2 regions of the Pararhizobium sp. genome follow, and region 2 is predicted to be linked to the other one. Evidence: predicted binding sites of a transcription regulator. Region 2 holds the regulator's gene; the other holds the start of a gene.

The links. Region 2 encodes LexA, which represses DNA repair genes until DNA is damaged. Its sites were predicted from a motif close to TGTTCNNNNTGTGTTCNG; they were not measured.
Region 1: the regulator LexA is predicted to act here: its motif matches at 4,456-4,473, upstream of ACQY8Q_RS11735 (ImuA family protein).

Annotation. Positions count from the first base shown of each region.
Region 1 covers NZ_CBDIHY010000003.1:1,280,843-1,286,285, forward strand. The annotation lists gene ACQY8Q_RS11725 (error-prone DNA polymerase) at 1-2,014, opposite strand, end outside; gene ACQY8Q_RS11730 (DNA polymerase Y family protein) at 2,011-3,438, opposite strand; gene ACQY8Q_RS11735 (ImuA family protein) at 3,479-4,435, opposite strand; gene ACQY8Q_RS11740 (metallopeptidase family protein) at 4,606-5,040, shown strand; gene ACQY8Q_RS11745 (DUF1737 domain-containing protein) at 5,080-5,286, opposite strand; gene ACQY8Q_RS11750 (HpcH/HpaI aldolase/citrate lyase family protein) at 5,283-5,443, opposite strand, start outside.
Region 2 covers NZ_CBDIHY010000003.1:3,554,779-3,560,221, forward strand. The annotation lists gene ACQY8Q_RS23030 (response regulator) at 1-639, shown strand, start outside; gene ACQY8Q_RS23035 (LysE family translocator) at 686-1,303, opposite strand; gene ACQY8Q_RS23040 (hypothetical protein) at 1,822-2,040, shown strand; tRNA gene ACQY8Q_RS23045 (tRNA-Cys) at 2,284-2,357, opposite strand; gene lexA (transcriptional repressor LexA) at 2,653-3,363, opposite strand; gene ACQY8Q_RS23055 (hypothetical protein) at 3,616-3,948, shown strand; gene ACQY8Q_RS23060 (hypothetical protein) at 4,049-4,327, opposite strand; tRNA gene ACQY8Q_RS23065 (tRNA-Asn) at 4,549-4,623, shown strand; gene ACQY8Q_RS23070 (SDR family oxidoreductase) at 4,684-5,443, opposite strand, start outside.

The DNA.
Region 1 (5,443 bases), 2.3 Mb from region 2:
CTTCGGCCGGGGTGAATTTGGCAGCGGTTATGGCAATCTGCATGGCTTGCTCCTGAAACAGCGGCACACCAAGGGTTCGTTTCAAAACCTCCCGCAATTCCTCGCTTGGATATTCCACGGCATCCGGGTTTTGCCGCCGCTTCAGATAGGGATGGACCATGTCGCCCTGGATCGGACCCGGCCGGACGATGGCGACTTCGATGACAAGGTCATAAAACTCCCGTGGCCGCAGGCGGGGCAGCATGCTCATCTGCGCCCGGCTCTCAATCTGGAAAACACCGATCGTATCAGCGCGGCAGATCATGTCATAGACGGCCGGCTGAATGTCTTCGTAGATCTGCGACAGCCTTTTTGGCTCGTTGTAGTGATTTTCCAACAGCTTGAAGGCTTTGGCCAAACAGGTGAGCATGCCGAGCGCCAGGACGTCGATCTTCAGGATCTTTAGGTTGTCCAGATCGTCCTTGTCCCATTCGACCATGTAACGATCGGCCATGGCCGTGTTCATGATCGGCACGACCTCGTCGAGACGGTCCTTGGTGATGACGAAGCCGCCGACATGCTGAGACAGATGGCGCGGATATTCCATCAGCAGGCCGGCATAATTCAACACCCGCAATGTGGTTGGATCCGCCATGTCAAGACCGGCGGCCTTTGCCTGCTCCTGAGAAAAGGACGTGGTCCACCAGCCCCAGATCGAGTTGGAAAGCGCCGATTGCACATCCTCGGAAAGGCCGAAGACCTTGGCCACCTCACGCCCGGCCGAGCGGGCGCGGTAGCTGATGACGGCCGACGCGAGACCGGCATGCTCCTTGCCGTATTCCTCATAAATATAGTCGATCACCTCCTGGCGGCGGGCATGCTCGAAATCGATGTCGATATCCGGCGGTTCGTCACGATCGCGCGACAGGAAGCGGTCGAACAGCAGGGTGAATTTCTGCGGATCGACTTCGGTGACACCCAGGCAAAAACAAACGGACGAATTGGCGGCCGATCCCCGGCCCTGGCAGAGAATTCCCTTGCTGCGGGCAAAGTTCACCAGCTTGTGGACGGTCAGGAAATAGGGCTCGTATTCTTTGAAATGAATAAGTTCGAGTTCGTAGGCCAACTGGCGTTCGACTTTTTTAGGAACACCGTCCGGATAGCGAAGCATCGCGCCTTCACGCACAAACCGATGCAATCTTTCTGCTGGAGTTTCTCCGTCTCCGCTCTCCGTCGGATAATTATGCTTCAATTCCTCAAGATTGAAGGATAGCCGGCGAAAGAATTTGGCGGAGTTGGCGATAGCGTCTGGATAATCCCGGAAAATTCTGGTCATCTCCACCGGGTTTTTCAAATGCCGCTCAGCATTGGCTTGAAGGCGCAAGCCTGCCTCTGCGATTGTGACATGTTCCCGGATAGCAGTGACGATATCTGCCAGTGGCCGATGACCGGCGGCATGATACAGCGCATCATTGGTAGCAAGCAGCCGAACTCCCGTCTTCCCCGCGATTGCGGCCAGACAGGCGAAATCATGCTGATCGAAACCATCATAATGGGGTGTCATGCCGAGATAAAGCCGACGGCCCGCATAATCCTGCAGTTTAAGCAAAAGCTGCGTCAGGAACGGAGCATCGGGCCGGCAAGCCCCTTCCAGGACGATCAATTGAAGCTCTTCCTGCCATTCCAGTAGATCGGACAGGAACAGCGTACAGGTCCCCTTCTTCGACCGCAGGTTCCCCGCGCTGAGCATGCGGCATAGATGTGCCCACCCCCGGCGATTGCGCGGGTAGGCGATAATGTCCGGTGTGCCGTCGGCAAAGACCAGCCGCGCGCCGGGTTGAAACGCGTAGTTTTCGAGCTTTGCCTTGGCATGGGCGCGGACCACGCCAGCCACCGTGTTGCGATCCGCGATCCCAAGGCCTGCCAAACCGATCTTTTGGGCCGTGACCACCATGATCTCGGCCGGAGCAGACCCTTCCAGAAAGGAAAAATTGGTTCTGGCGCCGAGTTCATGGAAGACCGGTGCGGCGCTCATGCGAAAACCCCATGCACAAACCACTGAGGTGACGCGACGGTCTGGCCGTAGAGGCCATCGCGGAACAGCCAGAAACGCCGGCCATCCGCATCCTCGATGCGGAAATAATCCCGCGTTAGGGCATCTTCTCCGTCGATCCACCATTCGCCGGCGATCCGCTCGGGACCTTCGGCCCGGGCCACCTGATAGGTGATCTTGCGCCATTTGAAACTTGCAGGCGCGCCTTCCGGCAATTCGGTGGCGATCGCATCCACCCGTTCCGGATGACGGAAAAGCCGCAAGGGACGAACGGAGGACAGGGCGGCGGCTTTGGGCATATCAAGCCTCTGCTGCACAGTAAGCCCGGCAATATCGGCAACCGGTGAAAAACCCGTCGCCCTTTCTGGCACATGGCTTTCCTGCAGCACCAGCACGGACAAGCTCTCCGGCCCGAAGCGCGCCATAACCCGATCTGCAAAAGCCGAAAGGGGGCGGGTCTGGTCCGATCGTCCGGAAAAATCCTCCTGAATGGCCGTGTAGCGTTCGGTCTTCAGCACGCAAAGGCGCAGGATCTCGAAACCGTAGCCGGCATCGAGATCATCATGGATGGCCTGAAGCCGCTCGCGGTAAAGCGCCGAGATCCGCTCGGGGTCTTTCAACGCAGCCGACGTGGCGGCGCGAATGCGAAAAACCTTACCATCCACCCGGAAGAGCACGAGTTCGAACAGGCGGCCACCCTCTTCGCGCTCCTCCAAACTCTGCCGCAGGCTTTTGGCAAGCTGCAATGTCAGCCCGAGAATATCGGCTTCATCCTGAATGGGAGAAGCAAGGCGCCGCTCCACCGACAGGCTTGCCACAGGAAGACGTGGCGAAAGCGGTTCGTCCTCGAAACCCAGCGCCTGATCGAGGCGCAGAAGCACGGACGGGCCGAAGCGGCGGGCCAAAGGCGCCCGCGGCAGAGGAATGAGATCGCCAATGGTTTTCAGGCCGACGCGTGCCAAGGTCTCGATCGTGTCCAGGGGAAGCCTGAGTGCCGCAAGGGGCAGGGAAGACAGAACCTCTTCGCCATCCTGAGGCCCGGCGATTTGCCCCGGCCGGTAGCGCGCCATCGCCCATGAGAGGCCGGCCGACGAGGAGATTGCCCCGCGTGTCTCGATACCCAGGCGAACAAGACGGGAGAGGATGTCGGCCAGAAGCGATTGCTCGCTGCCATGCAGATGGACGCAGCCGGTGATATCCAGATAAAGCCCGTTCGTCCTATCCATCGCCACAAGCGGCGTATAGCCGTCGCACCAGTCGGCAAGCGATGTCAAAAGAGCCTTGTCGGCAGTAGGATCGGCCGCGATGACCTCGATGCCGGGGCGCATGGCACGCGCCTCCGCCAGGCCTTGCCCGCGTTTCAACCCGGCCTTTTCACCGCAGATATCAAGAGCTGCAATACGCATGGCATTCTGGATGCGATCGACAAAGACCAGCGGCGGATGGTCAGGACGCTTTCTGGAAAGCCATGATACGCCCCATTTCATCCGCGCCACCCGGTCTGCCGGCAGGTGCGGGAAGTTCAGCGACAGAATGCGCTGGCTGGAATTTTGCAGGAGACGCGGCTGTCTCTGGGACGAAATGTCGGAAACTGCGGGCATGGGAACTCCATTCCATCAAAAGCTCAAGAGGTGCAAAGGCCCTGCTTTTCTCAACGGTGACCCGGAAGACCGGATTGCCGATGCTGCCGGCCAGCATCGATCCGTCCGGAAGCGGTCGACCCGCGGTGGGGGCGGGGGCGACAAGGAATCGAAAGAGGGCACTGCTCGCCTCTTCCTCACCTGCTTGGCGCAAAAGGAAAATTGGCACGTGACCGGTCCGGGCGCGCATATGCAGGCGGCGGCTTTCGTTCAGGCCGAACTGGGCCGGATTTCCCCGGACCTCCAGAATGATGGCCCTGAAGATCGGTACAGAGAGCGCCGCTTCAGCAATCCAGAGCGAATCGGCGATGGTGCGAGGGCTGCTGAAGATGCAGCACCCGATGTCCAGCCCATAGGCCTGCAGCCCCCGGCCATAAGGAACTCCCGCCTCCGCGCCCGTCATTCCCTGACCGATCCAAAGAATGGGCGAGGCAGCTTCTGCGCGATGGACAGACTGGCAAAGGACGGCGAGCGCCAGGACAAACCCCATGGCAGCCCCAGCGTCGCGGGTTTCTGCGGCGCGGATTTCAGTGAGCCCACCAAGCGGTAGGCCTCCCTGAAGGATATCGTCGAGCGCGGCGATGCCAAGGGGAAGAACATGCGTTGAAACGCCTTTATCCTCGTTGCCGGCCCTCGGCTCAAAGCCCGCTGGAGCACCCTTCCTGGCGGCTTTCAAAAGCCCGGGCACGTTTTCGTTTTCCAGCTGCGCAATGGTTTCGCGGAGCGCAAAAAGACGCTCGCGCGTCATGGGCGTCTGCACCATGACGTCACTCCAATTCAAATTGTTCCCGTTATGTTCTTATAGATTCCAGAGCTTCAAAGAAGAGTCAACGGGATTCTCTAAGAATTTATTCCTTGACAGGGTTCAACCAAATTCAACCCTCGAAAAACGCTGGGGAAATGGCTATATCAGGGGGCAAGTAAGGAGTGCCCATGGCCCGTATAGACCAGAGCGACGATTGGCGGGAACGCCACGCGCCGACAATCAGCACATTCGAATCCCTTGCGCTGGAGGCCTACAGCCACCTGCCGGAGGAATTCCGGGCGCTGGCCACCGATCTGACCATCGAGATCGATGATTTTCCAGATGAGGACGTTTTCGAGGACATGGCGCTGGAAACGCCGTTCGATCTGCTCGGGCTGTTCGAGGGGCGCGGCATCGGCGAGCGTTTCACCATGGAAACCGGCGAAATGCCGAACCGGATCATTCTCTACCGCCGGCCGATCCTCGATTATTGGGCCGAGAACGAGGAGATGCTGGGCGACATCATCACCCATGTTTTGATCCACGAGATCGGCCATCATTTCGGCCTGTCGGACGACGACATGGAGCGGATCGAGGAAAGCGTCGAGCATGTGGGCGGCTGAGACGGTTGAACCGCCCCAGCAGCTTTCAGTCAATCAGGATCAGTGTTCGGACAGCTTGGTGTCGGGGGTGTATTCCTTGCCCTCGACATCCTTGACGACGGCCTGGCCGCACATCATGGCCCGGGTTTCCTGGTTCCAGGCATAGGTCGGCGAACCATAGAGGTCCCAGCCCTTGTTGAGGGCGGCGGTGACCTTGTGGCAGAAGGTGGCGTCGTCGATGGCGGTCAGAAGGCGGTAAAGTTTCAAGGTTTTTTTCCTTTTTCGTTGATGGCATCGGCCTTGGCAGCGAGCCGCAGGGCTTGATCGAGATGAAGACGCTCGACCATCAGGCCGTTGAGATTGATGACGGCTTTATCCACATTTTCGGAAAGCGCAAAGGCATCGATGATCGACCTTGCTTCGG
Region 2 (5,443 bases):
CTTGCCGATGATCACGCCATCGTGCGCGAAGGCCTCAAAATGCTTCTGTCGACGATCGAAGGTATTGCCGTCGTCAGCGAAGCGGCAGACGGAGACACCGTCGAGCGATTGCTCAAGGAAATCAAGACCGATCTTTTGATCCTCGATCTCGGGATGCCCGGCGTCGGCGGGTTCCAGTTTATTCGGACCATTCGAACCTTATGGCCCGATCTGAAGATTCTGATCATGACGGCCAATCTCGAACCCCGCTCGGTTCGCGCCGCCATCGACGCAGGTGCTGACGGATACCTGACGAAAAGCGGGGATGCGAGTGAGCTGATGGCGGCGATCGAGGCGCTGCGGCATGATCAACCCTATGTCGCCGAAGAGGTTCGTTTTGCCATCGACCATCAAGACCGGCCGGCTGGACCGTCTGCGCCACGGACCGCTCTTGCGTCGCCTGCCGAACTGACCCGGCGAGAGCAGCAGATGCTGGCGCTTATCCCGCACGGCGTAACCACGCGCGACATCGCTGAACGTCTCGGGATCAGTCCACTAACAGCCCGCAAACATCGGGAAAACCTGATGCGGAAACTGGACCTTCACAGCGGCGCAGAATTGACGGCCTACGCCATTCGCCTGGGGTTGTCGGCGGGTTAGAAGACTGCAGGCAAGTCGTTCGCGCATCATTCCCTTGCCAGCCCGATCATGCTCCCTTGTGTGCCAGAGCGATCCCCAGGCCGATTAGTATAGATCCACACGCCTTCGGAACGAGCCAGCTCGAACCGCTGGTTCGAGCGCGTCCAAGGGCAAAGAACGCAATACCGACCGCCGCCAGGTCGGCAATGGACAAGGCAAGGTTGACGATCATGCCGAGGATGAGAAATTGCAGCCAGACAGGCGTGTCCAGCGCCGGGTCGATGAATTGCGGCAGGAAGGTCAGGAAAAACAGCGCAGTCTTGGGGTTGAGGACTTCGACGACGATGCTGTCGCGCAGAACACCGGGGGCTGGATTGACAGCCTCCCCGCCATTCTGCCGGCGGCCAAGAAACATGGTGACACCCAGCCACATCAGATAAGCGGCGCCGGCGAATTTGATGACGGTGTAAACGAAGGGTGCATGGCTGAGGACAGCCGCCAAGCCCAAAGCTGTCGCGGCAACATGAACATAACAACCCAAATGGACACCAAAAGCTGCCATCAGCCCGGCGCGGGGGCCATGCGCCAGCGTCTGTACCGTCATGTAGAGAATGGCAGGCCCTGGCATGCAGGCGAAAATCAGCGTCGCAAAGGCGAATGGCATCAACTGTTCCAGTGGCAACATAGCGGTTCCTCCAACCGGTGGCACCGCTCCGTCTGTTCGAAGCGGGATTGATGAAGCCAATCCAGTCAAGCCGTAATGCTGTCATCGATGCCGGGAGAAATGCACGCGCAATGGGCGTGTTGGACATACGGCAGGTGCCGTATTTCGACATGCGTACGTATGTCAAACCAACGGTAGCGTTAACGGCGCGTTACCAAGGATAGCGGCGATCGCGCAGTACCTCAGCGCCGCGACGTGGATGATAGGCCGCTCCGCAGACGAGAGTGACAATTCCGGTTGGGGTACACTCCGTACTCGGATGATGCCCCTCCCTTGCTGCGTGCAAGGCAGGTGCTGATGACCAGTCACCATTCGGCTTAAATTGCAGCGAGAATGTTTCGCCGCCTGCCAAAATATGTTATGTTGGCTTCCTACGCATTGAGTACGCATCCAGCAGTGCAACGCCTCGTGGCCAGCGCCTTGAGCGTCTGTTCACCCATTAAGCTCATGTGCTGCAAAGCGCGGTGAAGGAGAATGCAATGCATTACAGCGTGCAGTTTTTCACCTGGACCCCAAAGCAAGGCGTCCACCAGGTTGGATCGACGATCGAGATTGATGCGGTCAACCCGAAGCTTGCGGCCGTGTCGCTGCTGGGGCTACGTCTGGACGAGACGGGTGCGGCCAAGAAACTCGCAGTGCGCGTCTGGACGAAACCGGATGACAGCAAGGCTGATTGCGCCTGCTTCTACTATCACTGAGCAAAAATCCCCCCCTTTTCCGTGACAAGCAGGCCGGGACTGCGGATGCAGAACGTCCATCGACCACTGCCGCCTGCCTTTGTCTTCCCGGTCAGGAGTGACGGGAAAGCCGAAACCGTTTGATCGGTCCTGTCTAAAAATTCTTCCCGGGCAGATACTGTCACGCCGTGCAAGACCGTTGGGTCAAAGCAAGCAACGGCAGTGTCTTGTCCTGAACTAATTTTCGTTCCGCGTGGGAAAATTTGGAGGCCTCGCCCGGAATTGAACCGGGGTGCAAGGATTTGCAGTCCTCTGCGTCACCACTCCGCCACGAGGCCTCACGAGTTCAAATAATCGAACTGTGGCGGCGGTTTAGAATGATCCTAGACAAACCGCAAGAGGATATTTCCGAAAAACGTCCTTGGTCATTGGATCACAGGCAAGTTTCAGTGCTTCCAGTCCGCTCACAAAACCGCAGCGACCGTCATATTCCAATATGAGCCATTCAGCGTGAGCGCCGGCCTGCCCGGCGGCACACGACAATATCGTGCCGCGCGGTGTGATGCGGTCGCATCCTCAGACCAGGCGACCATATTTCACCCGCAAGCAGGCCGGAAACGCAATGCTTTCAGATCAATGATAGCGCCGGATCAGTCCGACGAGTTTGCCCTGTATCTTGACCCGGTCAGGTCCAAAAATCCGTGTCTCGTAGGCTGGGTTGGCGGCTTCCAGTGCGATCGAGGCACCTTTGCGGCGAAACCGTTTCAGCGTTGCTTCCTCATCATCAACCAGCGCGACGATGATTTCGCCGGGGCTGGCACTGTTGGTGTTGCGGATGATGACCGTGTCGCCATCGAGAATACCCGCCTCGATCATCGAATCGCCGCGCACTTCAAGCGCATAGTGCTCGCCCGGCCCGACCATCTCGATAGGCACGGAAATATCATGAGTGTTATTCTGGATTGCCGAGATTGGAACACCGGCGGCAATCCTGCCCATGACCGGTATCGAAACGGTGTCGCTGTTTGCAGCGGTCTTGGCGGGTGCGGGAGGTGCCGGTTGCGCGCCAAGACTGCCCTGAATGACGCTGGGCGAAAAGCCGCGCTTGGGCTGGAGGCTCATCGAATAGGCCTCCGGCAACTTGATCACTTCCAATGCCCGCGCACGATTTGGCAGCCGGCGGATAAAGCCCCGCTCCTCAAGCGCTGTGATCAACCGGTGAATGCCGGACTTCGAGGCCAGATCCAGTGCATCCTTCATCTCGTCGAACGATGGCGGTACGCCCGATTCCTTCATTCTTTCGTGAATGAACAGAAGCAGTTCCTGTTGCTTGCGGGTCAGCATGAACGATCACTCCAGAATCGAGAAACAAATCAAGAACGAACACTATCTGTTCCATATGTGTTCCGCAAGTCCCTAAAATTCAGCCAGTGTTTTCAAGGCAATCAAACATTTTCACCGAACGGTGAGCGTATGAGCATCTGGCCTCGATCGCGGCCTGTGGCCTGGCGGAACCTTTGCGCGGCCGGAGCCGTTCCCGATTCTTAGAACTGTGCAACGGACGGCATAATCCAAACACCGTCCAAGGAGGCTTTGATGGCGAAATATATTGATGAGCGCGGCGACCGCGTTTCCGATGCCGACACGACGAAAACGGTGGAGTTGAGTGGTGTGCAGTCCCGCCAAGGCTTTCTGGGCCGTCCGGTGCTGATGGTGCTGGTCGGCGGTCTGGTCCTCGCTGCGCTGGCTTGGGCCGGCGTCGAAATGTATGGTGAGAGCACCGACAATGATGCGGCAACGAAAATCGAGGAAAAGTCCTCTGGCCCTAACAGCGATGCGATGTCGAAGCAGGAAGCTCCAGGCGACTTGCCAGCGCAACCGGTGCCTGCGGACAAGGACCCGACGCCACAGACAGGCTCAGGCGGATAGAGGGTTCGAATCCTTTTTTTCCGACGTCAGCTCTCTCGAATCGGGAGAGGCTTTTTGGACACAGAGGTTGTTGACGGACGAAAAGATAAATCTGTGTGTTCTAATTGGACGTCTGCCACTTACGGGCCCACCATACGTGAAGCCGGCGGCGGCGGCGGCGCACGAAGGCAAGGTCGTGCGACAGCACGATGAGGCCGAGCGGTACCATCCAGAAACCGAGAATCGGCAGGAACCCCAAAATACCGCCGAAAATCAGCCCGCAACCAATGGTGATGCGCAAAAGGCGCGATTGCGGCAGCCGCATGCGCCATGTGCCAATGACGAGTTCATGCGTGCGGGCATCAATTCCGAATTTTTTGGTTTTCCGCTGTTCTGCCATCAATTCTCCACCAACCAAATCTCTGCCGTCCGCCAATGCCTGCGATTGTCGTCTTCGTGCGGGCTGATGCCCCACAAATCAACAGCATGCCTCAACCTCTCACATGGGGAGTTGTCCACAATCAGACAAGATTGTGCGTTTTTTTTGAAAAATCGCTTGGCAAATCGGAAAAGCATTTGTATTAGCAGCCTCACTTCTGCAGCACACACCGCCGCAGATTATCCCTGGTAGCTCAGCGGTAGAGCATTCGACTGTTAATCGACAGGTCGCCGGTTCGAATCCGGCCCGGGGAGCCAGTTTCCAAAGGCCTTGCTGAAAAGCAAGGCCTTTTTGGTATCAGGCCCGTTTCACCTCCCCTACCGATAACCGCTGGCATCTGCCGGTCTGCCTGCATCCTGTACCTCGGTTATATAGCGCCAGCAGTCAGGCCGGGATCCGTCGAGGTCCGTAAAGCCGTAGAGTTTGGCCAGATCGCCGCTGGATGTCGACTGGCCGTTAAAGCGGCTCCGCTCCGGGTCTGCGGCAAGGGCCGCAACGGCGCGGCCGGTAAAGCGCGGGGTTTCGGAAATCACGAAATGCGGCTCGGCTTTCGTTGCCTCCATCCAGTTTTCCTCGCGCACGCCAAAGATATCGAGCATCATTTCGGAGCGCATCCAGCCGGGCGAGATGGCAACAGAAGTGGCTGCATGCGGTGCGAGGTCCTGTGCGTGCGCCCAGGCCATGCGGGTAACGCTGGTCTTGGCGAGATCGTAGAACGGGCTAAGCCGGTAATGGGTGGCATTATACTCTGCAGTACCATCGGTCATCTCCACCAGCAGGCCGCCGGGCTTCTCGATCATCAACGGCAACGCGTAATGGGCGGTGATCAGATGGGTATCGATCGCCAGCCGCAAAAGCTTCAGGCCATTGTCGAGCGCGTGTTCCCAGACAGGCTTGTTCCATTCGGTCAAATACTCGCCGCCCCAGATATCGTTGACGAGAATATCGAGGCGTGATTCGTCACGACGGATGCGGACGACCAGTGCCTCGACGTCCGCGTGGACAAGATGATCCACCCGCACGGCAATGCCTTTGCCGCCGGCCTTGGTCACCAGCTCCGCCGTCTCTTCGATCGTT